DNA from 3 places in the Neobacillus sp. NPDC093182 genome. Region 2 is predicted to be linked to each of the others. Evidence: riboswitches for the same ligand, from Rfam matches in the RefSeq annotation. Region 2 holds a riboswitch; each other region holds the start of a gene.
The links. A riboswitch is a leader RNA that binds a small molecule or an ion and turns the genes downstream of it on or off. The one in region 2 is predicted to bind cobalamin.
Positions count from the first base shown of each region.

Region 1: linked by a shared signal. The riboswitch ahead of cobJ (precorrin-3B C(17)-methyltransferase) and the one ahead of metE (5-methyltetrahydropteroyltriglutamate--homocysteine S-methyltransferase) in region 2 are both predicted to bind cobalamin.
Region 3: linked by a shared signal. The riboswitch ahead of ACIQAA_RS27005 (ABC transporter substrate-binding protein) and the one ahead of metE (5-methyltetrahydropteroyltriglutamate--homocysteine S-methyltransferase) in region 2 are both predicted to bind cobalamin.

Region 1 covers NZ_JBIVOI010000020.1:74,235-84,953, forward strand. Annotated here, with positions in the region: gene ACIQAA_RS27700 (cobalt-precorrin 5A hydrolase) at 1-793, opposite strand, end outside; gene cobM (precorrin-4 C(11)-methyltransferase) at 786-1,568, opposite strand; gene cobI (precorrin-2 C(20)-methyltransferase) at 1,568-2,272, opposite strand; gene cbiE (precorrin-6y C5,15-methyltransferase (decarboxylating) subunit CbiE) at 2,272-3,465, opposite strand; gene ACIQAA_RS27720 (cobalt-precorrin-5B (C(1))-methyltransferase) at 3,440-4,576, opposite strand; gene ACIQAA_RS27725 (precorrin-8X methylmutase) at 4,551-5,216, opposite strand; gene cobK (precorrin-6A reductase) at 5,206-5,982, opposite strand; gene cobJ (precorrin-3B C(17)-methyltransferase) at 5,992-7,614, opposite strand; cobalamin riboswitch at 7,754-7,931, opposite strand; gene ACIQAA_RS27740 (energy-coupling factor ABC transporter ATP-binding protein) at 8,073-8,927, opposite strand; gene cbiQ (cobalt ECF transporter T component CbiQ) at 8,955-9,737, opposite strand; gene ACIQAA_RS27750 (energy-coupling factor ABC transporter substrate-binding protein) at 9,756-10,037, opposite strand; gene ACIQAA_RS27755 (energy-coupling factor ABC transporter permease) at 10,039-10,707, opposite strand.
Region 2 covers NZ_JBIVOI010000017.1:8,094-18,812, forward strand. Annotated here, with positions in the region: gene ACIQAA_RS25555 (flavodoxin domain-containing protein) at 1-319, opposite strand, end outside; gene ACIQAA_RS25560 (ribonucleotide-diphosphate reductase subunit beta) at 300-1,343, opposite strand; gene ACIQAA_RS25565 (ribonucleoside-diphosphate reductase subunit alpha) at 1,371-3,680, opposite strand; cobalamin riboswitch at 3,817-3,994, opposite strand; cobalamin riboswitch at 4,142-4,322, shown strand; gene metE (5-methyltetrahydropteroyltriglutamate--homocysteine S-methyltransferase) at 4,499-6,793, shown strand; gene ssuE (NADPH-dependent FMN reductase) at 6,850-7,404, opposite strand; gene ACIQAA_RS25580 (Fur-regulated basic protein FbpA) at 7,453-7,677, opposite strand; gene ACIQAA_RS25585 (GNAT family N-acetyltransferase) at 7,783-8,295, opposite strand; gene ACIQAA_RS25590 (amino acid ABC transporter ATP-binding protein) at 8,327-9,097, opposite strand; gene ACIQAA_RS25595 (amino acid ABC transporter permease) at 9,094-9,804, opposite strand; gene ACIQAA_RS25600 (amino acid ABC transporter permease) at 9,821-10,531, opposite strand; gene ACIQAA_RS25605 (transporter substrate-binding domain-containing protein) at 10,566-10,719, opposite strand, start outside.
Region 3 covers NZ_JBIVOI010000019.1:47,587-58,305, forward strand. Annotated here, with positions in the region: gene ACIQAA_RS26985 (cob(I)yrinic acid a,c-diamide adenosyltransferase) at 1-49, opposite strand, end outside; gene ACIQAA_RS26990 (cobyrinic acid a,c-diamide synthase CobB) at 42-1,424, opposite strand; gene ACIQAA_RS26995 (ATP-binding cassette domain-containing protein) at 1,475-2,860, opposite strand; gene ACIQAA_RS27000 (FecCD family ABC transporter permease) at 2,857-3,927, opposite strand; gene ACIQAA_RS27005 (ABC transporter substrate-binding protein) at 3,890-4,888, opposite strand; cobalamin riboswitch at 5,069-5,269, opposite strand; gene ACIQAA_RS27010 (acyl-CoA dehydrogenase family protein) at 5,355-6,563, opposite strand; gene ACIQAA_RS27015 (zinc-binding dehydrogenase) at 6,850-7,014, opposite strand; gene ACIQAA_RS27020 (signal peptidase II) at 7,128-7,565, shown strand; gene ACIQAA_RS27025 (GNAT family N-acetyltransferase) at 7,746-8,450, opposite strand; gene ACIQAA_RS27030 (YitT family protein) at 8,605-9,411, opposite strand.

The DNA.
Region 1 (10,719 bases), on a different contig from region 2:
CCATTGCCGTACCACGATTACAGCCAATGCCAAGTACAATTGATTTTGGGCGATACATAACTCCGTTCTCAATCAGCACCTCTTCATGTTCCTCAATTAAACGATCTGTAATAAGCAGTGCCGCTTGTGGCTTTGCCATGATCGCTTCATTTATCGTAGGGTAAACTTTCAAATTGTCCGGCATTGAGCGATCGTACATCCACCAATTTTTTTCTCCCGTTTCCTGCACAATCGCAACATGCTCTTCGTTGACAACCGATGCACTAACAGGTGTTAATTTTTCTTCACTCTCCCACATCCACCCAAATTGGGCGCCAAATAAATCCACGGGAATCGTTTTTTGAACATCTGACGCGGTTGTAACAACGGGTGCAGCACCAATCGCATTGGCAAATTCATGGGTTAAGGCATTGGCACCGCCAATATGACCTGATAAAACGCTGACGACATATTGGCCTTTATCATCCACCACTAACACTGCAGGGTCTTTCTTTTTATCAATCAAAAGCGGAGCAATCATACGAACGACAGCACCGAGGGAAATGATACAAATGATTCCTTTATACTGCTGGAACAAAGCGGGCAATAATAGGCGAACCGTCCCATCAAATAACTGAATTTTGCGCGTGTCTTCATCGCCCTGCTCGAATTTCTTCATATAATAAAGGTCCACATACGGAAATTTTTCCGCGTAGCTTCTTGCATGTGCCACCCCATGTTTCGTTATGGCGACGAGGGCATATGGTTTGCGCTTTTCTATTACAGGAATTTCACGTTCACGTAAACTAATCATTCGTCTTCACACCTTTGCGGAAGCCATGAGTAAAAGTTTTGTCATATAGCTTCGAACGATAATTTTTTTCATGGATATTCGGGTCTAAAGCCCAGCCTGCTAGAATCATCGCATGCTTGCGAATGCCATTGACACGCATTGCTTCATCTAATTCAGCCAGTGTTGTTCGCACAATTTTTTGGTCTGGCCACGAAGCACGCTGCACAACTGCAACTGGTGTATCGTCTGCCCAGCCTGCAGCCTGCAATTCTTTGGTAATTTTCTTTGTTAATGTCGCACTTAAAAACATGGCAATCGTACAGTGATGGCTTGCCAGTGCCTGTAATTTTTCACGCTCAGGCACTGGTGTTCGTCCTTCAGCACGTGTTAAGATAAGCGTTTGGGTTAAATCAGGAATCGTCAATTCTGCCCCAACTGCTGCTGCAGATGCAAAAACAGAACTTACACCTGGAACAACTTCATAGCTAATCTCATGCTGCTTCAGCAGTGCCACTTGCTCCATCGTTGCCCCGTACATCGCCGGGTCGCCTGTATGTAAACGTACTACCTTTTTGCCTGTATTGACACGCTCGACAATACAATCCACCATTTCCTGAAGATGCATCCCTGCTGTGCGGATAATTTCGGCCGACTCCTTCGCTTCCGCTAATAACGTTTCGCTTACAAGTGAATCAGTATACATCACAACATCCGCTTCTTTTAATAGCTTTAAACCTTTCACCGTGATTAAATCAGGATCTCCTGGACCTGCTCCGATAATCCAAATTTTCTTCATTATTTGCGCACCACCATACATGACAAGTAATTTAATTCTGAACCTCGAAGTTCATTGATCTTCCAAATGACCTCTTCATCAGATGTAACTTTTGTAACGACATGTGCTTTTTCTAATAAATTCATTTCCTCCAATAGATCGAGCATTGCGTCTATAACTTTTGCTACTTTGATAAAGACGATCGCATCGTGGTTTTCAATTACGCGGCGCATTTCTTCCATATCCTCCGTAGCAGGAATCATGGCGACATGGTCATCACCATCAGCCAAAGCAATCCCTAAGCGATTAACAGAACCATTAAACGACGAAATACCTGCTACCGTTTCAATCGGGACATCAGGGTACATCGATTTCATTACGTTCATTAAATGAATAAATGTGCTGAACAGCATTGGATCCCCTTCAGTCACGAAAGCTACATCTTTTCCTTGAACTAAAAAGCTATAAATAGCTTCCACTGATTTTGTCCACTCAGCTCTTAGTGTATCTTCATCTTTTGTCATGGGGAATACTAAACCAAGCATCTCTTTTTCTGCCGGGTTAATATACACTTCAACAATACGATGGGCATAAGATTTACTGCCCTTTAATTTTTTTGGATAAGCAATGACCGGGCTTTCTTGTAATCTACGAAATGCTTTTACAGTGATTAATTCTGGATCTCCCGGCCCAACACCTAGTCCAAATAAGGTTCCCATTCTCATTATTCATTTCCTTTCTTTGCTGTCACAATATAGATTGGATTTAACGGTTCAAAACGCGTTAAATGTAAGATTGGTTTACTCTTTGAAATTTGTGCCTGTAATATCGATACTTCACAGCCTAATGCTTTTAAATGCTGCAGCGCTTCTGCCAGATTTTCAATCGTTGCAATATTCATAACAAGGCGTCCATTTGGTTGTAAGCGTGAAATACATGTTTGCAATAAATGCTCCATATTTCCACCGTTGCCGCCAATAAAAATCGCATGCGGATCTGGAAATTCTTCCAGACGGTCAGGTGCCTTCCCCAGCACTGCAACAAAATCTGTACGATGTTTTAACTGATTTTCCAGGCAGTTTTCAAGGTCACCCTCATTTTTTTCAATTGCATACACGGCACCTTCCCGAGCGATTTTCGCTGCTTCAATCGCAACTGAACCTGTGCAGGTTCCGATATCCCACACAATGCTATTTTCCTTAAGTCCTAACTCCTGCAGACAAAGAGTCCGAATTTCTCTTTTCGTAATTAATCCTTTATCTGGCTTTCGCTGAAGAAAAGCATCATCCGGAATTCCAAGAGAGGCGCGTTCGACTGCCATTCGCTGTTTTAAAACCACAACATTCAATGGAAAAAAGGAGCTTTGCTCCATTTCGTCCAATGTGAAGAAGCGGCACCGTTCCTTTTCACCTTGTAGATTTTCAGCAACAAAGGCATCATATTCTGTCATGCCGAAACGCTTTAAATATTTTGCAATGGCCTGCGGAGAATTCGTTTCATCTGTTAAAACAGCAATTTTTTTACGCCCATCAATTCTTTGTGCAAATCCTTTAATGGAACGGCCGTGCAAGCTGACAATATACGCATCCTGCCAGCTTTCCTGCATTTTAGAAAAAGCAAGCTGTACCGAGCTGGTATACGGATAAATCTCTAACGGAAGCTTTTTCGCAAGTACACTGCCAAGTCCATAAAATAGTGGGTCACCGGACACTAAAATAACAACATTTCGTGTTTCTTGCTGTAATTCAGCTGTTAACGCCGACAAACCGCCTTTGATAACTTTTTTCTCTTTTTTATATTCCGGGAAAAATTGCAAATGGCGCTCTCCGCCTACAAGTACATCGCATTCATTGATCCACTGTGTATAGTGGGGGAGCAATCCTTCCGCGCCATTATCCCCTATACCAATCATCTTCATCCAATTTGTCAATATTCTCAGCCTTTCCTAAACAGTCACCATTCATGGCATACAAGGTTGTCGACACTTTGATGTCAGTATTCATATGATTCAATGCATAGTAGCAGCAGTTTTTGCAAAGGGCTGCAAAAAATGCCTCGTTTCCCTGAAGCATTTCACCAACCTGTGAAGCCGTATTCGCCTGTAAAATTTCTCGCTGCGTCTTCTCATCAACACCCACTTTATTGGCAATGCCTGCTAAAAACTCAAAGCTTATCGGTGCGCTTTTTGAGTGAACCATCATAACGCCTTGGGCTACTTTTGAGAACTTCCCCATCATCCCTACCAACGAGACTCTCGGAATCTTCTTCCGTGCAATATTCTTTAACGTAAAACCGACAAAATCGCCCATTTCGATAAATGCTTCTTCTGGTAAATGAGGATACTGCTGCATTGCATATTTTTCACTGCGTCCGCCCGTTGTAATGACTAAATGCTCACATCCTGATTCTTTTGCTACATTGATCGCTTGTACGATACTTGCCATATAAGCAGAACTTGAAAATGGAACCACTGTTCCCCGTGTACCTAATATCGAAATTCCGCCAATAATGCCTAAACGCCCATTCAATGTTTTTTCAGCAATCTCTTCACCATCTGGTACGGAAATGACCACTTCAATTCCACAATCCAATTTATATTTTTCAATTGCTTCTTGTACAACACCAAAAATCATTTTACGCGGTACAGGGTTTATCGCTGCTTGACCTACCGGTACAGGAAGTCCCGCTTTTGTCACTCGCCCTACACCAACCCCGCCATCTAAATGGATACCTTTTTCTTCTGAATAACGAACGGTACTTTGAATTCGTGCCTGGTGTGTAGCATCAGGATCATCCCCGGCATCTTTAATCGTTTCACACATTACCCAGCCTTCTGATACTTCAAATGCGGTTACTTTAAATGTGGCATACTGGCCAACCGGTAAATAAATCGTGACTTCATCAGGTACCTTTCCCACGACAAGAGCTTGCAGTGCTGCCTTTGTCATCGCTGTTGCACAAGCTCCTGTCGTATAGCCGTGTCGCATTTGTGAAGGGTCTTTTTTATTTCGTTTCTTTTGCTCGTTCATCCGCCATAATCGAAATGGCATTAAGTGCAGCGACTGTCACTGTACTGCCACCCTTTCTCCCAACATTCGTAATAAATGGAATCCCTTCCAGCACTGCTAACTCCGCTTTCGACTCTGCTGCTGATACAAAGCCGACTGGCATTCCAATAATTAAATCCGGTTTAGCCACACCTTCTTTAATCAAACGAATTAACTCCAGTAAGGCGGTTGGCGCATTGCCGATGGCATAGATTCCTCCTTCATGTAGACGCGTTGCTTTTTGCATAGAAATAATCGCACGTGTTGTTCCTTGAGCCTTCGCTTCCTTTGAGACATCTTCATCGGCGATATAACAATGTAAATCCCCGCCATGCTTTTGGAATCGTTTCCGTCCTGAACCGCTTTCGATCATTTGTACATCCACCACTACATGACGGCCCGCTAAAATGGATTGAACCCCTGCCTCAATGGCATCAGGTGTAAAGATCATGCTTCGGCCTAACTCAAAATCTGCTGAAGCGTGAATTACCCGCCGAACCACTAGCCATTGCTCATCAGTAAATGAATGTTCGCCCATTTCCTCTTTAATAATGGCGAAACTGTGATCATAAATCTTGTCTGGATCTACCGTTACGGGAATAAATTTTGTATTAAAGTTCATGTTTGCCAAGAATAATACCTCCTAATAGTTGAGTTACTTCTTCAAAAGAAGTACAAAAATTTTCATATTCAATCGCTGGTCGTTTGATTAAAATAACAGGAATCCCTAGTTGCAGAGCAGCTGTCATTTTTTCATCTACAGATCCCACTTTGCCGCTTTCTTTTGTAATCATTAGAGTCACATTGTATTGCTCACAAAGTGCTTTATTTAATGATTCCGAAAATGGGCCCTGGATCGCAATAATGTCCTTTTGTTTAATACCTAACCTATCGCACTTTTCCATGTTCCCTATATTTGGAAGCATTCTGCAAATAAGCCGGATTTCATCACGCATTAAATATTTCGTAAATATTTCTAACGTTTTGCTGCCTGTTGTCAGCATGATCGTTCCTTTATGAGATTGAGCTAATTTGGCTGCCTCTTCATAGCTGTCAACCTCTGTAATGAATGGAGAAATAAACTGTTCTTCTGGCCTTTCATAACGAATATAAGGAATATCACATGCTTTTGCTGCTGCCATTGCCGTTTTCGACGCTTCTTCCGCATATGGATGGCTGGCATCGATGACACAGGTCATCTTTTGCTTCTGAATAAGCGCGATCATGTCATCTACTGATAACCGACCCACTTGATAAGGAATATGGTGGGCTTTTAAACTTTCGGCTGCAGATTCTGTGACTACTGTTGCTAATAAAGGATAGCCTTGATTTTGCAATTGAATGGCTAGTGCTCTCGCATCACTTGTGCCTGCTAAAAATAAAATCATGTGTTCCTCCTAATCTCCACATGGTGCCGGCTCGACTTCAATTTTGGAGCTCATATCTTGATAGTTAAAATACTGAATTCTTTTCACCCTTTTAAAATATTTAAAAAGGCGTTCATTTGGATGGGCATTTTGTTTGTACTCTTCAATAATTTTCGTTAATAACGGCAGCAGTTGATCTGGTTCAATTCCTTCTGCTACTGGCTGTGCAGCATGGGCTGTACGGCCAACCGGCTTTGCGCCAATAAATAAATCAAATTTTTTCTTGCGGTAAACGATCCCAATATCATCGAATACTGCCCGATAACAGGCCATACCGCAGCCGTTGAAACCAATATGTAATTCTTTTGGAAGCTTTAAGCCCCCCAATTTTGCTCCTATTTCTTCTGCATATGGAATTGATTCTGCTTTTTCACCGTTGCAAAAATCACAAGCTTTAACATTTAAAACATCGCCCACAGGCATGACGATTAAATGATTTTGTTCAAGCTTTTCAACAATCGATTCAGGCTGATCTGTTGGAATCTTTAGTAAAAAACGATGATCCGGTGTATATTCCATGGTGCCTGTCTCGCCAATGGTTTCTGCTAATACGCGCATTTGCTCAGGCGTAATAAATTTATTGGCAACACCAGGTGAAACAGCAAATTCAAATATATCTTCGATTGGCTGCTGAACAAAATGCGGATAGTCTATTTCCGATTTAGTCACCATGGATAAAGCCTTTATGGCCAAATCTAATGAGCTGGCTTCTTGTTTTATTCTTTCAATTTGCTCATAACCAGCTTGTGCTTCCCCTGTTTCTTGATTTAATGCCCATGGTTCAGCTTCCTTTTTTAAACGCTGATGCGGTTTTAAGCTTTGCTTCTCTTCCCCTAACGTATATTTACGCTGATAACCTCGAGGGGTAATGATTTTATTGTCATAAAAGAAAGTAGAAGAATTCCCGATCATAACCGTTGTCAGCATTCCGATATCATGTTCAAGCATTTCAGCCAGTGTTGTCAGCACTACATTTTGATTTTCACGATAGGCACTTTTCACAAGTCCCACCGGTGTTTCAGGAGAACGATATTTTAATAGAATATTTTGTGCCTCTACAATTTGGCGTGTCCGTCGACCGCTTTTCGGATTATATAAAGCTATAACGAAATCCGCCATCGCAGCTGCTTCAATGCGCTTTTCTATTACGGTCCAAGGCGTTAAATGATCACTTAGACTTATCGTGCAGGAATCATGCATGACAGGCGCACCCAATAAACTTGCACAAGAATTAATGGCTGAAACACCTGGAACAATTTCTACCTCAATTCCTTCTTTTTCAGTCCAGCCCTTCTCAATCAGCACTTCATACACTAATCCAGCCATACCATAAACGCCTGAATCTCCGCTGGAAATCACTGAGACAATATGACCTGCTTCAGCTTTCTTTACTGCATCCTGTGCACGTGACACTTCTTCAGTCATACCCGTACTGACGATGGACTTTGCTGTTACAAAAGGTTCAATTAGCTCCACATATGTTTTATAGCCAATAATACAATCACTTTGCTGCAATGCCACTACAGCTCGATTTGTAATATGCTCACGATCACCGGGACCGAAGCCAACAACAAAAATTTTTCCCTTTTTCATAGGCTTACCTCCAAATAAAAAATGCCTGTACTCCTTTTAAAAGGAATACAGGCATGTGAAATCGCAGTATAAAAAAAGCATACTGAAATACAAAAACAATTGGAATAATTGTCCCGCCTATACTTCTCCCTCCGAAAAGCAAGTGTCGTTTAAATAAGCAGGTTTCCTGACTTAAGCTTCTTTTTACTCTTACACCTTCCCGATTTCTCAGTGGCATTGTAATTTCATCAGCTCTTACAGTAGCGGGGGCTGTACTAGACTTTCACTAGTTTCCCTTTTACCTCACAAATGTGAGCACTTATTTAAAGTATTATTAAATTTTTTATAACTATATCATATAATCTCGAATGTTAACAAACTATTTGTTTGAAAATTTAATAAAAGCACCTTCTTAGGTTGAAATGGTGCTTTCAAAAAATTATGCACAATAAACTGAGGTCACTCGTCAGAATTCCACCTTAAACTTGAATGCTGGTCCCATTAAAACATGATTCCATCATTTCAAACAGTTCTGCTTTCGACCTCGGATACTTTTTATTGGATAAGTTCATTCTTTGAAATTTTTCAAACACTTCCATAATCCAAGGTTTTTGTAAATGGCTTGTTTCGAGTATTTCTCTTTTACTAAAAACCTCAACCGGTGTTCCTTGAGCTAGCAAATGCCCATTGTTTAAGATGATAACCTCATCTGCCCACTCATAAGCAAGATTTACATTATGTGTAGACAATAGAATCGTCCGGTTTCGATGATGAATCTTTTCCAATAGATTCAACATTCTTTTTGAATAGTAAGGATCGAGCCCAGCTGTTGGTTCATCTAATACCATTAATTCAGGATCGATGGCAACAATTCCAGCAATTGCTACCCTTTTTTTCTGTCCGATACTTAAAAAGTGAGGGGGTTTATCTTTAAGCGATTCCGTTTCTGTTAGTGTGATGACTTCCTTTACACACCTCTCAACTTCTTCGGTGGGTAAATTTAAATTTTTTGGACCGAACTTAATATCTTCATAGACAGTAGATGAAAAAAGTTGGGTTTCAGAGTTTTGGAACACAATACCGACTTGCTGCCTTAATTGCTGAATCTCTTTCCGTTTATAGGTCAACTTCTTTCCATTGTATAAAATGCTGCCACTTGTTGGCTTTAATATTCCGTTCATAAGAAGAAATAGTGTCGATTTCCCAGCGCCATTGTTCCCTAATAAGGCTATTTTCTTCCCTTTTTCAATGGAAAGATTTATCTGATTCAATGCCATTGTTCCATCAGCATATTGATAAGAAACATGTTCAAACGTTAATATTTGTTCACTCACTCTACATACTTCCTTTTCATTGTTCTTTCATGATTTTGTCATAGTTTCTATCAAGAAAAGTGTTACAAACGAAATAAAAATAATGACAAAATGCCCTCGCTTATAGCCCAATGATAAATCCACATCATACAAATGTTCATCTCCACCTCGACTATCAATTGTGATTTGAAGCTCTTTTGCTGCGTGCATCGATTTTATGAAAAGGCTGACAATAAGCTGTGCTACGCTGGAAAACCAGCTTCTATAATTTTGATAGCCAAGCCTGCTAGATTGTGCAATATAAATTTCATTCATCTTTTCCAATAAAACAAAGATAAATCGATACGTAATCCCGATTAATTCTACAAAAACGGTGGGTAGTTTTACTTTTTTTAATATCCACATTAATTGATTAAGAGGAGTTGATAAAACAAGAAAATATAAACAGCTCACACTTGCTAATATAGTTGTAGCTAGTTCGTATGATTGTTGGATACTATTTGAGCTAATATAGATTTGCCATGAACCTATTTTAGCCATCCAAAGCACCTCAAGATCTTCTTGATAATTAGGTGCAATGGAAAATAGTATGGCAACCAAGCTTGTCATTAAGAATATAAAAGGGACGAAAAGAAGTTTCAAATATGCAATAAACGGGATTTTCGCCTTGAATAGCACCAAAATACTCATGACAGTAAAGGTAAAACAAGCCACCGAAATATTTTTTGAAAGAATTGTAAAAAAGAGAAAGATCAGCGCAAGGATGACCTTCTCAACGGGATGAACATCTTTTAATCCGCTGATATAAGCATAATCATCAATTTTTATCATAGTTTTCACTTCATTCTGCTATTGTTTGGATGAAGAATACTTTTTTCTAGCTTTTCCATATCCAATTACATAGCCGATGATGATGGCTCCGAGAGCCGCTTGTAACGAGAATAGTAAACTTTCAATCTCTCCACTTGGTGGTTCCCATATGGCATTAAACCAAGGCTCATAGTCAGGTGCTACTTCGGTAATCACTTCCTCCGCTTGCCCATCTGCCCCACCAAATTCAGCATTTTTTAAAAAAATCAAAGGAATAATTGCTAATAGAATCACGAATAAAAATAATACTCCATTTCTCATGTTACCTTGCCTCCTTCAGTGTAGGTAATTGATTTAATTCTGTCATATTATATTTTTGGAGTAAGTTCATCACAATAACCGTAAGTAAGCCTTCACTAATCGCTAAAGGTACTTGTGTAAAAGCAAAGATACTAGCAAACTTTACAAATGAAGCCACGAATCCACCTATCTCAGCAGGGAAAGCTAAAGCTAATTGAACCGATGTCACTAAATATGTCCCCAAATCCCCTAACATTGCAGCTAAAAAGACTGAAACGGCGACGGATACATTCATTTTTCTTCCACACTTGTATATTCCGTAAGAAAGGAAAGGTCCAACGACAGCCATTGAAAATGCATTCGCGCCTAAAGTAGTAATTCCACCATGTGCTAACAATAGTGATTGAAATAAAAGGACTATTGTTCCTAAAACACTCATCGCCGTTGGACCAAATAAAATTGACCCCAATCCTACACCCGTTGGATGGGAACAACTACCTGTCACTGAAGGAATTTTCAACGCAGATAATACGAATGCAAATGCACCAGACAGACCTAGGATTGATTTCAATTCAGGATTTTCTTTTAATTTCTTCGTAATCGATCGTATTCCAACGGCAACAAATGGAATGGTGATCCCCCACCAAAAAACAGCCCAACCCAATGGTAGAAATCCTTCCATAATATGCATCGCATAGGCTGG
Region 2 (10,719 bases):
CTCCACAAAACCTGGGATAACAGCTATCACCTGTTCCAAATACAGCTGTTGTCATGTCTTTTCTACTAATCGACTCAAGCGCATGATAGAGTTGCCTCATTTCCTTTGGGATATCACCATTTCCCCACGTGTACGTTCCGATAGCTATTGCGTCATAATGACATAAGTCAGATACACAAAACTCTTCTATTCTATAAAAAGATAGCTCAACCGACTGCGATAAAAAGATTTCATAAAGTTCCTCTGCTAATTCTTTTGTGTTTCCTGATACCGATGCGTAAACAATGGCAACTGATAATTTAGAGTTCGTCAAATCCATTGGATTGTGAGACCTTTGAATACGTTCTGGACTTTTGTTCAAAGAAATCCGACTTTGTTTCATTCATCATTTCATCTCCAAAAATTTGAATCCACGGCATCGGATTAATCCTTTCTTCATAAAGATTTTTCAAGCCAAGCTGTCTCAATCGTTTATTTGCTAAATATTCTACATAGCCTTCAAATTCCTCTAAATCGATTCCTTTGATTTCAGCTAAAATATAGTGAGCCCACTCTTTTTCCAGCTCAACCGCTTCGTTAATCGTTTGGTAGATATAGTTAATATTTTCGTCTGTATGAAGCTCCGGATTTTCTGTTAAAAGGATTCGAATGAATTGAGCAATAAAGTAGGCATGCTGCATTTCATCCCGTTGAATATAACTAATCATTGTACTTGTTTTCAGCATTTTTTGCTGACGTGCTAAATGATAGAAAAAGGCAAAACCGGCGTAAAAATAAATCCCCTCTAGGTTAATGGAGTTTACACATAACTTGAACAACGTTTGCGGCGTTGGATTTTGTCTAAATTCCTCATAGGCATCTAAAATAAGTTGATTTCGTTTTTGGACGATGTGATCACTTTTTGCTTGATTAAATCGTTCATTTTGTTCGCCAATGGGAATAAGCGAGCTTAGTATATACGAATATGATTCATTATGAACAGCTTCTTGTTGTGAAATAACAGCAAAGATCGCTTTAAAACTAGAGTCACTCACATAATCCATTACTTGACTCATGGTTGGTGTCTGCAGGCTATCAAGAGAAGCTAGCTGCGTATTAATACGCAGAAACACATCTTTTTCTTGATTACTAAGGGAATCCCATTGTTTTATATCATCCTGCATATTGATTTCCTGCGGTTTCCAAAAATTTGATAATAGAGTTTGATATAAATCGTACATTTTTGGATAGGCAATATCATTCCAGTTAAGGATTCCCGATGACTTTCCATTTATGATTCCGGTGGATTTGTTTGGAAAGTCAGGATTGAGTAATTGTATTTTGGTTAATGGTGTATGAATCATGAAATAAACTTCCTCCATTCTTCTCTGCTAACTTTGACATGCTTCACATTCTTCTATCTCCGATTGAGAAGTACTTCTTATGTAATAAGTCGTCTTTAAGCCCTGCCTCCATGCTTCCCTATGAAGATTTAATAACTCTACCGCTTTAATATCATGACGAACATAGAGATTGAAACTAATCGATTGGTCGATATGGCGCTGTCTGGCGGCATTTTGCCTAATACTCCATGTTTGATCCAACGCATGACGAGTTCGTCGATAAAAATTGTAACTGTTATGGTCCAAATCGGGTGCCGTTACTTTAAATTTGAAATTTTTCTTCTCCTCCGCGTATTCGACTGCATACAAAGGGTCAATCCCATCTGTTGAACCGCCAATCTTTGCTGTGGATGAGTTTGGAGCAATCGCCATCATCCAGCCATTTCGAACCCCATACTTTGTAATATCTTCCATCAGTTGGTTCCAACGATTTGTTTTATATCCTTTGCGCTCAAAATACTGGCCTGACTGCCATTCTGAACCTTCAAATTTTGGATAACTGCCTTTTTCCTTTGCTAATTCCATAGAAGAACGAATGGTAAGGTAAGCAATATCCTCATATAAACGATCTGCATATTCAACTGCTTCATCAGACTCCCAAAAGATGCCTTCTAACGCAAGGAGGTGATGCCAGCCAAACGTACCTAAGCCTACAGGACGGTATTGCTTATTAGTGACTTCCGCTTGTCCCACTGAAATGGTATTAAGATCAATTACATTGTCTAGCATTCTCATTTGGATTGAAACCAATCTTTCTAGTACATTCCCTTTTACAGCTTTCGGCAGATTAATAGATGATAGATTGCAGACAACAAAGTCCCCAGGTTTACGAACAATGACAATATTTCCTTCTTCATCCTTATATTCTTTAACAATCGTGGTGGCAGACATATTTTGCGTGATCTCTGTACACAAATTACTGCAAAAAATCGACGCACATCCATATCCTCTTGCATGTTTGTTTGGATTTTGACGATTGACTTCATCCCGATAAAACATATATGGCGTACCGGTTTCTAATTGAGAAATCATAATCCTTGCCATTATATCCATCGCCCGATAAGTTTTTCGAGGAAGAAAAGGATGTTTTACTGCTTCTTCATACTTTTCTGTAAAAAACTTTACATCACACTCGTCATAAAAATCTTCCAAGCCCAGGGGATTCCCGTCTTGGTCCTTCCACCCCATTATTTGTTTTACTTGATGAGGACAAAAGGTGTGCCATTCTCCAACACTTCGACCGTTTTCATCTACTTCTTCTAATTTCTTCATAAACAAGTCAGGTATGGAAACACCCGTAAAAATATCATGAGCCTTTCGTCTTTCGTCACCGTTATTTGTCTTTAAGTCTAAAAAGCCATTCATAATATCTTTATGAAATACATCTAAATAAACGGCGATTGCTCCCTGCCTTTGGCCCAATTGGTCGACACTCACAGCCGTATCATTAATAAGCCGAATCCATGGAACCACCCCAGAGGAATTACCTTTAAATTTCTTGATATCTGAACCTAAGGCACGTACCTTGCCTAGGTAAACACCTAGCCCGCCACCGTCTTTACTTAATCTAGCAAAATCCCAATTGTTCAAATAAATTCCATCTAAAGAATCGTCCACTGTATCAATAAAACAGGAAGAGAGCTGCCCAAAGCTTTTTCCGGCATTTGATAGAGTTGGTGTTGCAACGGTCATATACAAGTTGCTAAGTGCCCAATATGCTTCTTTTACAAGGTTTAACCTGTTTCCTTTTTGTTCTTTTCTCATTAATGTCATGGCGATGACCATAAACCGTTCTTGAGGTAACTCGTATAGTTTTCCTTCGTAATCTTTCGCCAAATAACGATCTGCTAGTAAGAACAGCCCTATATAATTAAACAAATTGTCCCGTTCTGATGTAATTACTGCGCCTAGTGTATCAATCTCTTCTTTTGAATAGTCATGTAATAGATCCTCGGAATAGATTCCTATTTTTGTTAATTCAGCAATCAGCGTGTAAAAACCTCCGTATTTTTCTTCCGGCTCGTATCCCCTGCTGCTTGACGCATTTTGATAAAGTTCCTGTAAATAAAGATTTGCTGCTAGAAAGGTCCAGTTTGGATCGCTCATTGAAATTTGATTTAATGCATAAAAAAGGGATTGTTCATATATGGAAGAGTCTTCAAGATTAGCGATCTTTTCAACTAATTCATTTGTGTTCAGATTATATTTTTCAGAAGCTTTTTTCACTGCCGCCAAAACCGAATCCTTGTCTGAATAAACACTGTTTACTGCCATACCAAATTCCTCATTTCTTTTCATAATGACTTCGTGAGTGAAACGACAAAAAACCCATCTATGAAGATGGGTTTGATAACGTGGATTAATCTATCATACAGGCTCATTCACTGTAATAGTAGGTATACCCTCGTTATATCTTCCCAGCTCCCGAAGAAGATAATACGTAATAGAAATGGCAGGTCTCCTGACTTGTGCTTCTCCCTACTCTAATCCCTTCCCGTCCGTAGACAGTGGATATGATTATTTCGTCAGCACTTACAGTTGCGGGTACAGTTCTGGATTCTCACCAGATTCCCTATTAAGTCTATATAGACACCATTTATATTGGTTATTTTCTATATTTAGTGTTTTGATTTATTGCTCACTACTAAATATTGTATATGTTCAACTATAATATACTATTTTCACTTTGACAATAACAAAAATAATTCTCAGAAAATTGTGTACGAACGATTTTTTATATGTTATATTAATTGGCAATTACATATCGTGTAAGAATTGGTGCCAAGCTGAGGCTTGGCTTAATAGGGAAGAACGGTGCAAATCCGTCGCTGTCCCGCAACTGTAATTCGGAGTGAATCACAAATACCACTGTCTTTTGATGGGAAGGTGTGATGAACATTGATGATGAGCCAGGAGACCTGCCAATTTGTAGTACACACCAGATACCTACGTGGAAATAGGTGGTGACATTCATTTGTACGACAAACGAGTTATGAGTTGTATTGTTTATGCAAGATTTTTAAACATACCTTTAACTTGATTGTATAGCCATTTCCGGTTCCTGGAGATGGCTTTTTTGTATTTGGATATATGTAAATGAAAAGGAGGAATCGTAAATGAAATTAGCTAGTACAGCCATTGGGTACCCCTACATTGGTGGTAATCGAGAGTGGAAACGTTGTGTGGAATCTTTTTGGAAGGGTGAAAAATCAGAGGAAGCGTTTATCTTTGAGATGAAGACCATTCGTTTAAATCATTTGAAGCATCAGCAATCCTTAGGATTAGACATACTTACGGTTGGAGATTTTACCTTTTATGACCGTATGCTGGACCTTGCGACCATGTTCGGTTTAATTCCAGCCCGTTATAATTGGACTGGTGAAAAGGTAAATCTTACAACTTATTACGCAATGGCACGTGGAGCAAACGATGTTGTGGCTTCTGAAATGACAAAATGGTTTAATACAAACTACCACTACATTGTACCTGAGTATGAAGGCAAGCCACTAAAATTAACTCAAAACTACATTTTAGATTATTTTTTAGAAGCGAAGTTTGAACTAGGTCTAATTACAAAACCAACCATTATAGGTCCCTATACTTTTGTACAATTATCTAAAGGCTACGATTCGATATCAAAAGCATCATTTATTTTAAGACTCTTACCTCTTTATGTTCAAGTACTCCAACAACTTGTAGATGCAGGAGCACAGTGGATACAAGTGGAAGAACCAGCATTAGTCCTTTCACTAGCACCTGAAGATATCAAACTAGTTCAACAAATTTATAAACAATTAGCAGAAGAAGTACCTGCAGCGAAACTGATGTTACAAACCTATTTTGAAGGACTATCAGCGTATGAAGACCTCATACAATTACCTGTCGCTGGAGTTGGGCTTGATTTTATTCATGGTGCTGATCAGAATATGGCTTCACTCCGTAAATACGGTTTCCCACAAGATAAAATATTAGGGATTGGTATCATAAATGGGCGTGATATTTGGCGGGCAAGTTTGGCTGAAAAAGCAATGATGACCAAAGCTATTTTATCCTTAAGCGGCGTAAATGAAGCGTGGGTTCAATCTTCTTGCAGTTTACAGCATGTACCTGTCACAACTAAATCTGAAAAGACTCTGGACAAGACATTACTAAACGCATTATCCTTTGCCGATGAGAAAATCATCGAGTTAACGCATATAACATCCTTCGTTTCAGACGAGAACTGGTCTGGAAGTAAAAGTGTGTCACAAAGTATAGTGGCAATTCAAGCCTTAGAGCAGCATGAGGGAAGGAAAAATCCACGTGTGAAGGAGCTTTTATTACAAGTCAAGCCAGAGCATTTTACACGTCCAATGCCCTTTAAAGAACGTCAATCTTTACAAAAAGAAGCTTTACAATTACCGGATTTTCCAACCACAACGATTGGAAGCTTCCCTCAATCCGATCAAGTAAAAAGAACGCGTACTGCATGGCGTAAAAAAGAAATTACCGACTTGAAATATGCTGAGTTTTTGAAAAGTGAAACCGCACGCTGGATTCAAATTCAGGAAGAAATTGGCCTTGATGTTTTCGTGCATGGTGAATTTGAGCGAACCGATATGGTAGAGTACTTTGGTGAAAAGCTCAAAGGTTTTGCTTTTACAGAAAAAGCCTGGGTGGTATCATATGGGTCACGTTGTGTGAAACCGCCGATTATTTATGGTGACGTCGAGTGGACATCTCCAATGACCGTGAAGGAAGTTGCAGAAGCACAGCGATTAACGTCGAAGTATGTGAAAGGGATGTTAACAGGACCTGTCACAATATTAAATTGGTCATTTGTTCGTGATGATCTTTCTCGTGAACACGTTGCCAACCAAATTGCCTTAGCGTTGAAGGAAGAAATTCAAGCATTAGAAAATGCAGGCATTGCCATAATTCAGGTGGATGAACCAGCTTTACGTGAAGGCTTGCCACTAAGGAAAGAAGACTGGAATGACTATTTATCATGGGCTGTGAATGCATTCAAGCTCGCGACTTCTAGTGTGAGAAATGAAACTCAAATTCATACCCATATGTGCTATTGTGAGTTTAATAACTTCATAGAGCCAATTCGTGCCCTTGACGCAGATGTCATTTCAATCGAAACGTCTAGAAGTCACGGGGAACTAATTCAATCACTAAAACAAAATCCATATGAACTTGGTATCGGTTTAGGTGTTTATGATATACACAGCCCCCGTGTGCCAAGTGTAGAAGAAATCGACACTATATTAAACGAAAGCTTAGAGATTATTTCAAAAGAACAGTTTTGGGTGAATCCAGATTGTGGTTTAAAAACACGTCATGAAGATGAAACCATTGCGTCATTAAAAAATATGGTCACAGCTGCACGAAAACTCCGCCAACAGCAAGAACAAACTGTTTCCTAAGTGTAAAGATAAACATTTTGAGGCGCCATTTTAGGCGCCTTAATTGATCGCGTCCTTTACAGAACCGAACGAGATACACTTTTCCCTAGTAACAATTTTTCTATACCATTAAATGAAGAAACCAACCGAGTTCTCGCTTCTGAATCTAATTCATAGCGATTATTGCCTAATTTTTTTATTTGATTATCTAAAATAAATACTCCTTTTAAAATATGGGTTGCTCCCAGAGCTGTAAGAACAGGTTTAAGAGCATAATCAATCATTAATAAGTGACCAAAAGTTCCTCCAATAGCAATCGGTAAAATGGTTTTACCTTCAAGACCATTTTGCGGAAGAAGATCCAAGTAAGTTTTTAAAACTCCTGAAAAGGATGCTTTGAAAACCGGAGTCAGAATCACGACCAGATTTGAGTGCTCAACTTTCTTATTTTGCTTTATTATTTCTTCACTATCAAACTTCGCTTTAATTAAATCTTCTGATGGAAGTTCGCGGACATGAATGATTTCTGGAGATATTGCAACCCCATTTAAATGATTTATAACACCATGTAAAACCCCATTTAATCGCGTATACTCTGAAGGACTGCCAGATATAATGGTCACTTTACTCATTATTCGTACTTCCTTTCTCGATGGATTTTTATTATCAAAATCATTCGTTTATTGATTTAACTTTTTGTTTGATTTATGACCAGTTAATTTGATCGATCCAATATCACTGTGGGGATGACTAAGGGATTTAAATTTTCTATATTCATTTTCTAGGTCCGTTAGTGAGAGCTCAAAAAGGTGTTTATCTTCTTTCTTATAAACATTATAAGCAATCAGTTTTTTAATTAATTTTTTGCGCTTATTTTCAACGGCATTTCGAAGAATTTCTCCCATCCGAATCACTCCTATTTATAGTTTTAATAAATACAACGTTTTCGTGTGGATAATAATCATTGACACGTTAACGTATAATGTCAGCTTAATAATTTTCTTGAACTTTCATAAGTCTAACCGAAAACATTTTACTAGAATTTCCTGATTTTTAAATTCCTTACTTTTATCTCGCTTAAAGCCAAACCTTTCGTAAAGTCGAATAGCATGCTGCATTCGATCACTGGAATGTAAATACAAGCTTGTCGCTCCAAGCTCCTTTGCGTAGGCAACACTTGCTTTTAATAACGCTTGTGCTACACCACGCCCTCTTGCTTCAGGATGAACACCTAACAATCGAATAATGGGAGAAAAAATTTCGAGTTCTGGCCTTGCATATGCCTTTTCGGAGGATTGAAAAAGCTGCAAGCTGCCAAGTATATCCTGATTGCTTTTTGCCACTAATATCTTATCGACATCTGGATTATCAATGGAGGCTTGAATATTTTCTAAATACGTTTTCCAGATTTCAGGATCTTTATAGGAATGTTCATACTGTTGATAACTCTTTACCAATAAGTTTCTTACCTGCTCCTTCTCATCTTCTCTGATTTCATCAATGATGATTTGGGTTGTCACCATAACATTCACCTTCTTCCCTTTGATTGAAATGTTAATTCACCTGTTCTTTTAGCGGGGTAAAAAATGATTCACCAGAAATTCGTTGTAAGAAACGGCGGGTACGTTCCTCTTTTGCTGCATGAAAAATTTCCAAAGGTGTGCCTTCCTCGACGATTACTCCTTCATCCATGAACAACACCCGATTCGATACTTCTCTTGCAAAACTCATTTCATGTGTGACAACCACCATCGTTATTCCTTCTTGTGCAATCGACTTAATAACGGAAAGAACATCTCCAACTAACTCAGGATCAAGAGCGGATGTAGGCTCATCGAAAAGAATCACCTCTGGATTTAACGCTAAGGCTCTAGCAATCCCAACTCTTTGTTGCTGGCCGCCTGAAAGCTGAGAAGGAAAGTGATGCAGTTTATCACTTAACCCTACTTTCTCTAGTACTCTTTCACTTTGTTGTCTTGCGTCTTTTTTCTTTACCTTCTTTGCCACAATTAACCCTTCCATCACATTTTCCACCACTGTTTTATGGGCAAATAAATTATAATGCTGGAAAACCATGGCCGATTGTTTTCTAATCGCGAGCATTTCTTTTTTTGTCGCTTTTTCTGAATCAACGATTATTTTTCCTATTTGAACGATTCCTGAGTTTGGTTTTTCTAAGAAATTGAGGCATCTTAACAACGTCGTTTTGCCCGATCCACTTGGACCAAGGATGGTAACGACCTCCCCTTTTTCAATTTTCAAGTTAATTCCTTTTAACACTGGCAACTGATTAAATGATTTTTTGATACCTTGTAAATAAATCATGACACGCCTCCTCGATTATAAGCAGTCACCTTTTTTTCAAGTAAAAAAGATATCCCTTCTACTAGAATCGTAATGCCCCAATAGATAATACCAGCGGCAATAAAGGCTTCTAGAAATTTCAAGTTAACCGAAGCAACAATATTAGCAGCCCCCGTCACTTCTTTCTGTGATACAAGAAAAGCTATTGATGACGTGTGTAAAAAGCCAACAAAAATATTCGTAAAGTTCGGAATAGACTGAGCTAAAGCCTGTGGTAATATAATGCGGATCATCGCCTGAAACTTTGTCATCCCAACCGAATAAGCAGCCTCCATCTGTCCATTTGAAACACTGAGAATACCAGATCGGATAATTTCAGATAAATACGACCCCGCCGCCAATGTTAAGGCTATTAATACAAACAAAATAATTGGGATTTTATTGGTTTGTATACCTAAATCAAACTTGAGTGAAATCTGATCGAGTAATAATGGGAAGCCAAAATAAATGACCATAATATGCATGATAATGGGTGTTCCTCTGAAAAAGGACACATAGCCATTTGCGATCCGATAGATATATTTCACTTTATATATTCGAATGAGAGCAACACCGATGCCGATTAAAAATCCGGCCAGCAATGGAACTAAGGTTAGGATGAGTGTAATAGGAAGCGCCTTAATAATTTCTTTAAATGCTGCCCAAATAAATGGAATATCAATTGTCATGTATGTGTCCCTCTTTCTAAGCAACAGCCGTTGCTTCAGTCTTCTGATAACGATTAAAATATTTTTCTAGTGTGCTAAATATAATTTCAAACAATACGACAGTAATATAGTAAATAATAGAGAGAGCGAGATAAACTTCAAGGGCATGTGCGGTTGCAGCAATAAGGGTATCTCCTCTCCCCATCATGTCCATCACTCCAATGGTAAAAGCAAGAGAAGTATCCTTTAATGAACCGATCACCGAATTTGCCATATTCGGAAATGCAATCCTTACAGCCTGTGGAAGAACGATTCGAAAAAAGTTCTGGCTGCTTGTCATCCCGACAGAATAGGCTGCTTCGGTTTGACCGTAGTCAACAGCTCGAATCGCCGCTCGAAAAATCTCAGAAAATCCTGCACCATTACTAATGGCGTAGGTAATAATCACAAAATAAATGGCGTCCATCCTCGTAATATCAATATTAAACGTCAGCATGAGAACTGCTGGCAGACCATAGAAAACCAAGAATAATTGTATTAATATCGGAGTTCCCCGAATAAATGAAACATATATAATAACTAGTTGATTCAATAATGGTATTTTAAACATCCTCGGTATCGCTGCTGCAATACCGAGTACAAGACCAAGAATAATAGATGTGACTAATATCTGCAGAGTTACTCCTAGGTAATGAATAAGTGTCGGAATAAACTCAAAGATTAACATAATATCAAATGCTTTCCCCATTTTTGTTCAAACCTCCAAACGATTCTCCCACGTATTAAAAATTAACCGTATAGTCAGCTCCTAACCATTTTTTACTTAGCTCACTTACTACTCCTTCTTTTTTCAATTCAACCAGTGCTTCGTCAATTCTTTTTTGTAAAGGTGTTTCATCTTTTCTAAGAAGGAAATATACCTTTGAATTCAGCAGT
Region 3 (10,719 bases), on a different contig from region 2:
GACCTGTATAAACAAGTGTTAAGCCATTTCGATTTATTTGTTTACTCATATCGCTTTCCCCTATTCTCCAGACATTTTCTTATCCAATTCTCAACCATTTCTGGGCAAGAGGCAAAATGAAAATGAGTGTACCCAGCTGATAAATTATGTAGTAAATACCCTTCCTTGCTTACACCTCTCATTCCTTTCGTTTCATAAGCATAAGGCACATCCTCTTCAACGGCTTTGAAGATTGAGTAATGAAATTCATGACCTCTGGCACTCAAATCCTCAAGTATAAAATTAGCATTTTGCCCGTTAATCTCTCTATATCCCAATGCAGCTAATTTTGTTTGCATTTGTATGCTCCCTGATATAACACCCGCCATTTCATGCTTTTTCTTATCCGTAGTTTCTATGAACTTGGTTAAATACATGAAACCTCCACATTCAGCAAGTGCAGGCAATCCATTTTCAATCGCTTGCTTTACTGATTGCTTTGCTTTTAGATTACAAGCAAGGTCTTGTGCAAACTCTTCTGGGAATCCGCCGCCTATATAAAGTCCATCAACATCTTCAGGTACCTCCTCATCCGCAAGTGGCGAGAAATAAACAATTTCAATACCTTTTGCTTCCATAATTTCTAGATTCTCAGGGTAATAGAAATTAAAGGCACTGTCTTTTGCTACAGCGACTTTCACTAGATTTTCTCTCTGCTTTTCAAATATGGAAGACTTTCGACTTACCTCTAACGGCTCAGCAACAGCTAATTCAAGTAGTTTCTCGATATCGACAGTCTCACTGACCAGCGTGCCTAATTTATCAAAAAACGAACCCAGTTCTCCTCTTTCCATAGAAGGAATTAGTCCAAGATGTCTCTCAGGAATTTCAATATCTAGTTCTCGTTTCAAATAACCAATAACAGGAACGTGACATTCCTGCTCAATCGCTGTCTTGACAAGCTGAAAGTGACCATCGCTTCCCACTTTATTTGCGATAACAGCAACTATTTTGGGGCCCTCGGCAAACAATTGAAAACCTTTTACGATCGCTGCAGCACTTCTGGCCATGCTTTCACAATTGACAACAAGCAAAACTGGACTCTTCGTATTCATACTAATTTCTGCTGTACTTCCCTCATTCGTTTCAGGATTTTTCCCATCAAAAAAGCCCATGACCCCTTCAATGATTGAAATATCGGCCCCCTGACTGCCATGACTAAAAATATCCAGTACAAGATCTTTTGTCAGCATCCAGCTGTCTAAATTTCGAGAGTTTCGTTTCGTTACAGCGGTATGATAAGAAGGATCAATATAGTCAGGTCCACATTTAAAGCCCTGAACGGTTAAGCCCATTTTTTTTAAAGCAGCCATTAACCCAATGGTCAGTGTTGTTTTCCCCACACCGCTTCCAGTTCCGGCAATTACGATTCGTCGTTCCGTCATCTGCCATTCCCCCCCTTTTTAGCACTAAAATCCGAAAAAGATCCAGGATGTTAGTGAACCTTCTCTAAATCCTTGCTGAGCATTTCCTCTATGGCACCATACACTATTTGACCAATTCCTATTCCGACAACTGTTCCTGAACCTGCGCTAGATATTTTTTCCCCTTGCTGTGTAAGCCCAAGGAGCAGGGTATCGGTTGATGTACCAGCAGGGGCGGTTTGGGAATCTATCATATGAAATTCCTGCAATGCTTTTACTTTTGCCTCGGTAGCAGCCATATATCCATCAACAAGAGCACCATCTGTAAAATACGCATCTATGAATATCATTATGTTGATGGATTTCCCTCCCCATGCTGTCACAATTGCCATCATATGAATATTTTCTATTTCTTTCGTTACAAATACCATTTCCTCAAGTTTTGCAGCTGTCATGACTGCGGCCGATAGTTCGTGAGGAATCGAGTACTTTTCCATCAAATGCTGTAAATCGTGGTGTGGACCTTGAAATTGGCAAAAATGTTTTAACCACTGTATTCCAGCACCAATACTCGTATTTGATATGGTACGTAATGGTTTATCAAATTGAACATGAATATATTCTTCTGTTTTTCTTATCTTATAAAGGTCTTCAAAGTTTAACGACATACTTGATGTAAAATAGTTTGGTGTCATGAGAAGCTGTGGTTTAGGAACAGTTGGGTGTGATTGGGCATTCACTTTCACCTCATAGACCTTCTTTAATTGATCTTCTTTCCTTAATAGGTCAACATCTCCAACTTCTAAAAAGCTTCCATTATGAAGTAAGGCAATTCGATCTGCATAGAGCGAAGCAACATTCAAATCATGCAGAATAGAAAAAATGGTTAACCCCGTTGTTTGTTGTCGTTCTTTTAATAGATTCAACATTTGAAAGGTATGTTTAATATCTAGATGATTGGTAGGCTCATCTAAAAGTAAGATCTCAGGCTCCTGAGCTAAAGCTTTGGCCAATAAGACTCTTTGTTTTTCACCACCACTAATCAGACGAAATTGAGTTTTCCGAAGGTCGCCTATTTGGGTTATTTCCATAACCTCCTCAATGACTTTCCGGTCTTCTTTCGAAAGTTGCTTAAAGATCCCCTTTTGATGAGGATAGCGTCCAAGACTAATGATTTCTTCAACGGTATAATCGAAGGATACTTGAACTTCCTGTGTTAAAACCGCCATTTTTTTTGCTTTTTCCAGTTTTGAGAGAGATGAAATTTCTTTACCACATATGGAAACTTTCCCGCTAATAATCGGCAACTGCCCTGTTATGAGTTTAAAAAGGGTTGTTTTCCCACTCCCATTTGGCCCGAGAAGAGCAAAAAACTCTCCTTTTTTAATTTCTAAATCTAGACCTTTAATAATGGGGGAATGGGTATATCCACCGACCAAGTTTTGAACGTTAATCATTTATTCGTCCCCCTTCCAAGTCTTTCTCTAATCAATAAAAGGGCAAATACAGGTGCACCAATTAAGGCAGTAATCACGCCAATTGGCAGCTCTTTAGGTGCAATCATGGTTCTAGCCATTAAATCAGCTAGTATAAGAAAAGCTCCACCCATTATCAAGGAAAGCGGAAGGACATGGCGATGATTCGGTCCCGTAACAAGTCGGATTAAGTGTGGAATAACAAGTCCAACAAAGCCAATCGACCCTGAAACAGCTACTGCTGCACCGGTTAATAACGATGCACCAATTAGAACAAATGTCTTTCCTTTTTTAACATCTACTCCAATATGATCTGCTGCATCCTCTCCTAGTGCTAGGGCATTTAATTCACGATAGAAGTAAAACAACACAATGGAACCGATTATCATAAAGGGGATGATTAGTTGAACATAACTCCACCCTCTCATTCCAACACTGCCATATAACCAGTAAATAATTTGAGTCATCGCGTCTCGATCTCCCAATGAAATAAGAAGAGATACAAGCGCACTAATAAAGGCACTAACAATGATTCCTGCTAAAATAATCGTTTCAATTGCTAAACTTTTACTACTCAATCGAACGAGTCCGAATACGACAAGTAAAGCAATTAATCCACTAAAAATCGAAACGACCGGAAGCGTAAAATTTCCTAAACCAAAAATTGTTACTTGAAAAAACAAAACGAGAACAGCCCCAAGTGAGGCTCCTGAAGATACCCCAATGGTGTATGGGTCTGCTAGTGGGTTGCGTAAAAGCCCTTGAAAAGCTGCACCAGCTAATGAAAGGGCTGCCCCTACACAAAAGGCAAGAAGAACTCTTGGCAGACGGATATTCCAAATGATCATTTCTTCATTTTTTGCTACTTCATCAAGCCAACCCATATTAATCGTTTTATCTAGTATAATATGTAAAATAGTAGGAATTGGGATTATTACACTACTATAAAATAAGCCAAGAAGGCTCGTACCAAGTAAAAGCCCTCCGCTTATCAAATACAACCAAACTATTTTACTGCTTAAATATTTCCGGATAGATAAGTTCCGCAAGTGTCTCGACTCCTTCAATTAAACGAGGACCGGGTCTTGTAACCGTATCGCTATCAACGTCAAAAACGTTTTTATTTTTTACAGCTGGCACTTCTGACCATCCTTCACGATTCAAAACCCCATCAGTTGGATTATCTACATAGTATCCATAGGTGGTAATAATCACATCAGGGTTTAATTTGACAATTTCTTCTTCCGTCATCTTTACCCAGCCCTCTTGATCTTCTGCGGCATTAGTGGCTTGAATGGTCTCAAGCATTTCATGCATAAATGTATTTTGTCCTGTCGTAAAAATATCTGGAGCAGGTGAAACTTCTACCCAAACTTTCTTTTTATCCTTGATAGCCGCTGCTTTGTCTTTGATTGCTTGAAATCGTTCTTTCATATCAGAAATAATTTCTTCTGATTCGGTCTTACTTCCAGTAGCAGTACCAATCATTTCAATGTTGCTATATACGTCCTCAAAGGATACAGCACTTCCAACAACAACCACGTCAATACCAGCTTCTTCAAACTGTTTTAAGGTTTCTGGATGTGTTTTATAATGATAATCTGTAACGAGCGCTATATCTGGAAGTAATGTGAGAACAAGCTCTGATTTGATATCCTGTGCACCAACCTTTTCAATTTCTTCCACTTCTGGTGGATAGTTATCATAATCTGATACGCCAATGACTTTATCGCCTAACCCAAGTGCAAACGCTATTTCTGTATTACTAGTCTGAATCGAAACAATTGTTTCAGGTTCCTCATCAATCGTTACCTTTCGATTCGCATCGTCGGTAATGGTTACAGGAAACTGAACTCCATCATCCTTCTCCCCTTCATTTGTCTTGTCGTTTTGGGTAGCAACTGCTTTATCTTGAGTGTTCTGTTCCTGTGTACCACAGCCTACAATAATACCCATGCTTAACAGAAGAACAACACTGAATAGTCCCCACTTTTTTACAATCTCTTTCATCACTTTTTTCCTCCTTCTATTTTTGAACACAAAAAAACGCTGTTCCAGAGGAAAGCGTAGAGTAAAGGCAGTTTTATAATACATTGTCTTTTGGACAGCATGATAACTTGCAATCGTCATAATAAATAAAAATATTTACATAGGATTACCTGCACTTTAAACATTCCTTTCCTCGAGGAAGCTTAAAAAACATAATAGGCAGGTCTCCTGACTTGCGAATCACTGGTTGGTTATCCCTTCCCATGTAAAAAACACAGTGGATAAATATAACCTTCCTTCTCGCTTACAGTGGCGGGACCGTGTTGGATTTACACCAACTTCCCTCTTAGTCTCAAATAATCCTATTCAGATCATTTAAGAAACCTATTTGTCTAGTATTCATTTTTTTGTTATAAAGGCAATTATAGTAGAGTGTTCCACCTTTGTAAACTATTTCTATTTTTTCTTTATCTCATTTATTTCCATTTTAATTGCTGACGGAAACATGTTCAAATGGCCATGAAGGCAATTGTTTGCGAAGCGGTTTATCTTCTCTATAACCTAAAGCATATTCCCCTTGCATAATCGTATGAATTTCTCTAGTGCCTTCATAGATCACTGGTGCTTTAGAGTTCCGCAAAAAGCGCTCAACTGGGTATTCATCGGAATAACCATATGCCCCATGGATTTGAACGGCATCATTGGCAGCCTCAAATGCAGCATTACATGAAATCCATTTAGCAAGTGACGTCTCTTTTGTATTTCGTTTACCCTGATTTTTTAACCAGCCAGCTTTAAAAACCAACAATCTGGAAATTTCAAGATTTGCGCTCATTTTTGCGATCATTTGCTGTACAAGCTGGTGTTTTCCAATCTCTTTGCCAAATGTTTTCCGTTCATGGCAATACTTAAGGCTTGCTTCAAGGCTGGCTTCTATTAAACCTACTGCTCCTGCAGCTACTGTAAAACGGCCGTTATCTAGGGCAGCCATAGCAATTTTAAACCCTTCTCCTTCTTCCCCTAATCTGTTCTCAACAGGAACCTTTACATCCGTTAAGAATACTTCACCGGTATTTCCAGCGCGAATACCCAGCTTTCCCTTAATAGCCTTCGTTTCTACTCCTGCAAAACTGCGTTCAACAATAAAGGCAGTAATTCCTTTATGCCCACTATCATGATTTGTCTTGGCAAAAATTAAGAAATGGTCAGCAACATCACAAAGAGAAATCCATGTTTTGGAGCCATTAAGAATATAGTAATCCCCATTTCTAGCAGCTGTCGTATTCATCGCTGCAACGTCAGATCCAGCATTCGGTTCTGTTAATCCGAAGGCACCAATTTTACGTCCCTGTGCTTGAGGGACTAAATACTTTTGTTTTTGTTCCTCCGTTCCCCATTGCAATATTGTCATACTGTTTAGCCCTGTATGAACAGAAACGGCTGTCCGATAGGCAGTATCTCCCCGTTCTAATTCTTCACATACAATGGCCAGTGTATTATAATCCATGCCTGCCCCGCCATACTCTTCAGGGATACAGACACCCATTACTTGCAAATCCGCTAATTTTTTCAAAATCGCCGGTTCAAAATGGCCTTGGCGATCCCACTCCTGAATATTTGGAATGATTTCCTTATCGACAAATTTTCTCACCATTTCCTTTACACTTTGCTGCTCATCTGTTAATTCAAAGTTCATCATATAAATTCCCTCCCTCAATAAATACATTTTATTTTACATTTACATTTACCTAATGCTCCCTTCACGCTATCTCTCCATCTTAACTACTCGATGTACAAAAAAGGAGCCAGCAAAACAAACAATGATGTTCCTCATTGATTGCCTTACTGACTCTTGCTCATATCTCGTTTCCTGCAAAGGAAGTACAAGTGCAATTAAGTCAATTTACCGTGGATGTTATTATGATTATACAATTTATTTTCTGAATTTTCCATAAATCAAAAAGATTAATTCGTTTCGTATCTCATTGCTCCCATGGCAAAAGAATTAGTTTACCGGTCGTTTTGCGCTGTTCCATGAGCTGGTGCAGCTCCGGGGCCATGTGTAAGGGTTGGATGTTCCCAATGACGGGTTTAATGGCACCTTTAGCTGCAAGTTCAACAATTTTCCCAAGGCTTTCAAAGAACAAATCTTGGCGTTCCGTAACCCGCCCTAGTAAAAAGCTACATAATAGAAAAGAAAATAGCTTTCAATTATACTGTTGATTAAGGTGCAAATAATTGCTAGAAGGAAGGACTACAAATGCTATTTTATGTAATTGCCATTCTTGTTCTTGTGATGGACCAGCTTTCTAAATATCTAATTCGTATCTTCATCGACATACATGAAAACTTTACTTTGTGGGGAATATATTTTACACATATCGAGAATAGCGGGATGGCAGGAGGATTATTTCATGGCTATGCTCGGCTCTTCGGAGTTGTGGCTGTACTGTTCGTGATCGTTGTTTTATATATTCGTAGAACGGGAGAAATGAAGGGAGCTCTCATCGATAGTAGTTTTGGATTCCTAGTCGGAGGAGCAATTGGAAATGGCATTGATCGGCTTTTATTTGGGCAGGTAACAGATTTTATCCCGCGCTCTGGTGGAATTCTTAACTTGGCCGACCATGCTATTGAGATGGGGTTGATACTGTTTATTATCTATGGAATTGTTAGCTGGTGGAAAGATAAGCGCTAGATTCTCTAAAATACAGATGTACTGCCAATGTGGTAAATGTCTACCATTTCTTTTCCAAAAATAAGTTCAATTTTTCTGCCTCTTCTGCAAACATTAAGCCCCACTTTTCATTGTATGAACACACTTCGACCTTTCTCAAACCATCTCCCTCCTAATTTGCCGTATAAATCGTTTTTTATCTCAAAGAATCTTCACCATATAATCATACAGATGTTCATTAATTTTGATCAATTTACCACCCTTATACCCAATCTGCTCGTATAGCTTTTTTGCATTCGGGTTATCTTGAGCAACATTTAGAGAGAGTCTTGAATATCCCTTTTGTATTGCTGCTTTTTCGGCTTCCTTTAGAAGCATTGATCCGATTCCATAGCCTCTAAACCGATCAGCAACACACAGGGTGTCGATATAAAAATCCCCCTCGTCAGCTTCCTTATCCAAGAAAATCATTTCATTCCTTCTTTTCTTCCTTAAGCGTTTCAAAATAGGTTCGTCTAATCGAGGTGCAGCCTCTCCCGGATAGGTAATTACGATCCCTGCTACTTCTCCTAAAATATCTGCAACAATCGTATTTTGGTAGCTAAGACGATTATTCTCTTCGCGAAAGAAATGCTCCAGCGTTTCACGGATATTTTCACTCTTAGATTGTCCAGTTAACTTCTCGGCAATATCATCAATTGCGATATGAATGAGTTCAGCAGCTTTCTTTGCGTCCTTTTTGATTGCCCCCCTAAATCTCAATTCTTGGGCAATAATTTCATTCCAAGAAATTCCATAGGGGGCACCATCATCCGTGTATCCTGCAATATAATAGAAGTTTTCGTCTGAATCCTCTTCAAAGTATTTGTTTTGTTTATGACGTTTTGTTTTTGGTTTTCTCTTCAACTACTTTCCCTCCGTAGCAGTTGTCCCAATCTTCCGACCGAGAGAGTTTCAGCGGAAAAAACATTCGGGATAGTGATGTTCTTCTGTGTTCAAATGAGGCAAAAAAGTGCCAGGTACCAACCATATCATTGGAAGGTGACAGGCACTTTTATCTCTAATTTTTAGCGAATTGACCATCGACTTCAACGGTTTCAAAAATATTAATAAAGGCTTTTTCATCGTGGCTGCGGACAATTTTTTTTATTTGCATTGTTTCATAACTTGTTACTACCATCATTAAAATCTGTTTGGGTTCCTTTGTATAGCCCCCGAAGCCCTCTGTAATGGTGATACCTCGATAGATTGATTGTAGTAAATCCTCTCGTATTAACTCTCCTTTCGTCGTAACAATCTGCATCGTTAATTTGATGTGATTCGTGTGAATGGTATCGATCATCTTACCTGTCAAATAGATTGACAACAGTGTGTACAATGCAATATTCCAATTGAAAGCAGCACCAGAAATTAGAACTATAACGCCGTTCATCGCCGTCAGAAGCAAGCCCACACTAACATTACTAGTTCGTGAAAGGATAATCGCAATGATATCCAATCCGCCAGAGGTGCCAGAATACTTCAAAATCACGCCAACACCAATACCACCAATGATTCCTCCAAATATTCCCGACAGCAGTATATTGTCTGTTAGAGGAACGATTGGCAAAAGATATAAGAAAACGGAGAGTGATACCACACAAATCAGAGTATTGACTGTAATTAACTTACCTAGCTTAAAGTATCCCAAGATGAGTAAAGGTATATTGAGTAAAAGATTCATTAAACCAATATCAAATGGAGTGACTAACCCAATTAAAATGGCAATACCACTTATTCCGCTGCTCAAAATCCCGTATGGGACCAAAAAGAAATTAAAACCAAATGCAACAATCAACGAACCAACGATGACAATTAAATTTTTCATACCTATTAAAACTCCATTTCCAGAAAAAGTAATATAAAACCATAAATAGGACGGACTTACGAGAATAGTCTAATGAGAAACTGAAGGAACTCACTATTTTTTAGTATAAAAAACTCGTCCCAAAAATAGGGACGAGTTCTTGCTCTCGTTATCACCCATATTCCGCTAGTTTCGCATAATGAAACATTCCGCTCTCAGTTAACGTACCGTCTCACGTAATCCCATGTAACGGTGGGATATCCGTCAAAGCTTACTCCGTTCGACTTTGCATCTCGTAAATGATTTATATAAAAAGTGTCCATCGGCTTTCACCAAGCCCCGATTCTATGGGAACAGGATTCTTTTTATACTATCTTGTCACTGATTTTTATTATTATCAGTAATCTACCAAAGGGAAAATAAAATTGTCAATATTATTTCCCAATATATCATTATTTTGAATATTTAGGATACATTTTCCAATCCCAACAACTGTTAATCCACATATTGCTTGAATAAGGATTTTGCGTACCTTCATTATTTTCACTCATATTTTTTATTTATAATTTATGTTATAGCAGTGGGCGTCTGCAAAGTACCAAACGAAAAAAAGAGGCCCTGGATTCTTAGACTTCTAATTAGTTACTGATCCTATTAATTTTAATTCCTGTTTCGCTCGTTTTTCAGTTCTTAAAATACCATTTTGTACTTCTAATTTTTTTCTAATCGGTCAATATCGTTCCTTACCACTTTTAACTCTGAAAAAATCCCTTCAAAGAGTTCTCTATCTGTCACTATAGCCCTCTGAGTGTTGCCGGTACATGTCTGTCTGGGTTTAGGGTCCCCACTGCTCCAATCGATTTGTGACTGATATTTATGGATGCTTCTCCTCTATTAGGTCGTACCCAAACACAAAAAGCACCCACAAACATTGATATATCAACATTTGCAGGTGCTATTTCTTTTACAAAAATTCATCTTATTCAGATGAGAGTTCTATATATTTGACTTGAAATCAAATTTTGAAAAAACAAATCCAGTCGAATTGAAAACTTAATCATTTTTGGAACGTCTTTTTGATGATTCTGTTGGATTCACTACGTCTGAATTTTTCTCTATATCTGGATAAAGAACTTGTTGTTGTTTTTCTTTTTCATTTTCTTTTTCTTTTTGTTTTTCTTTTTGTTTTTCTTTTTGCCCACGTATCGTATAACGAGTCGTGATCGTATATAAAAAATTTTAATGTTTCTCTGGTCTATCACCAAGCGAATAAAGATTAAATTTATAAAAACAAGGACATACCTGGGGCTTCAGACTCTCAGTTTATAA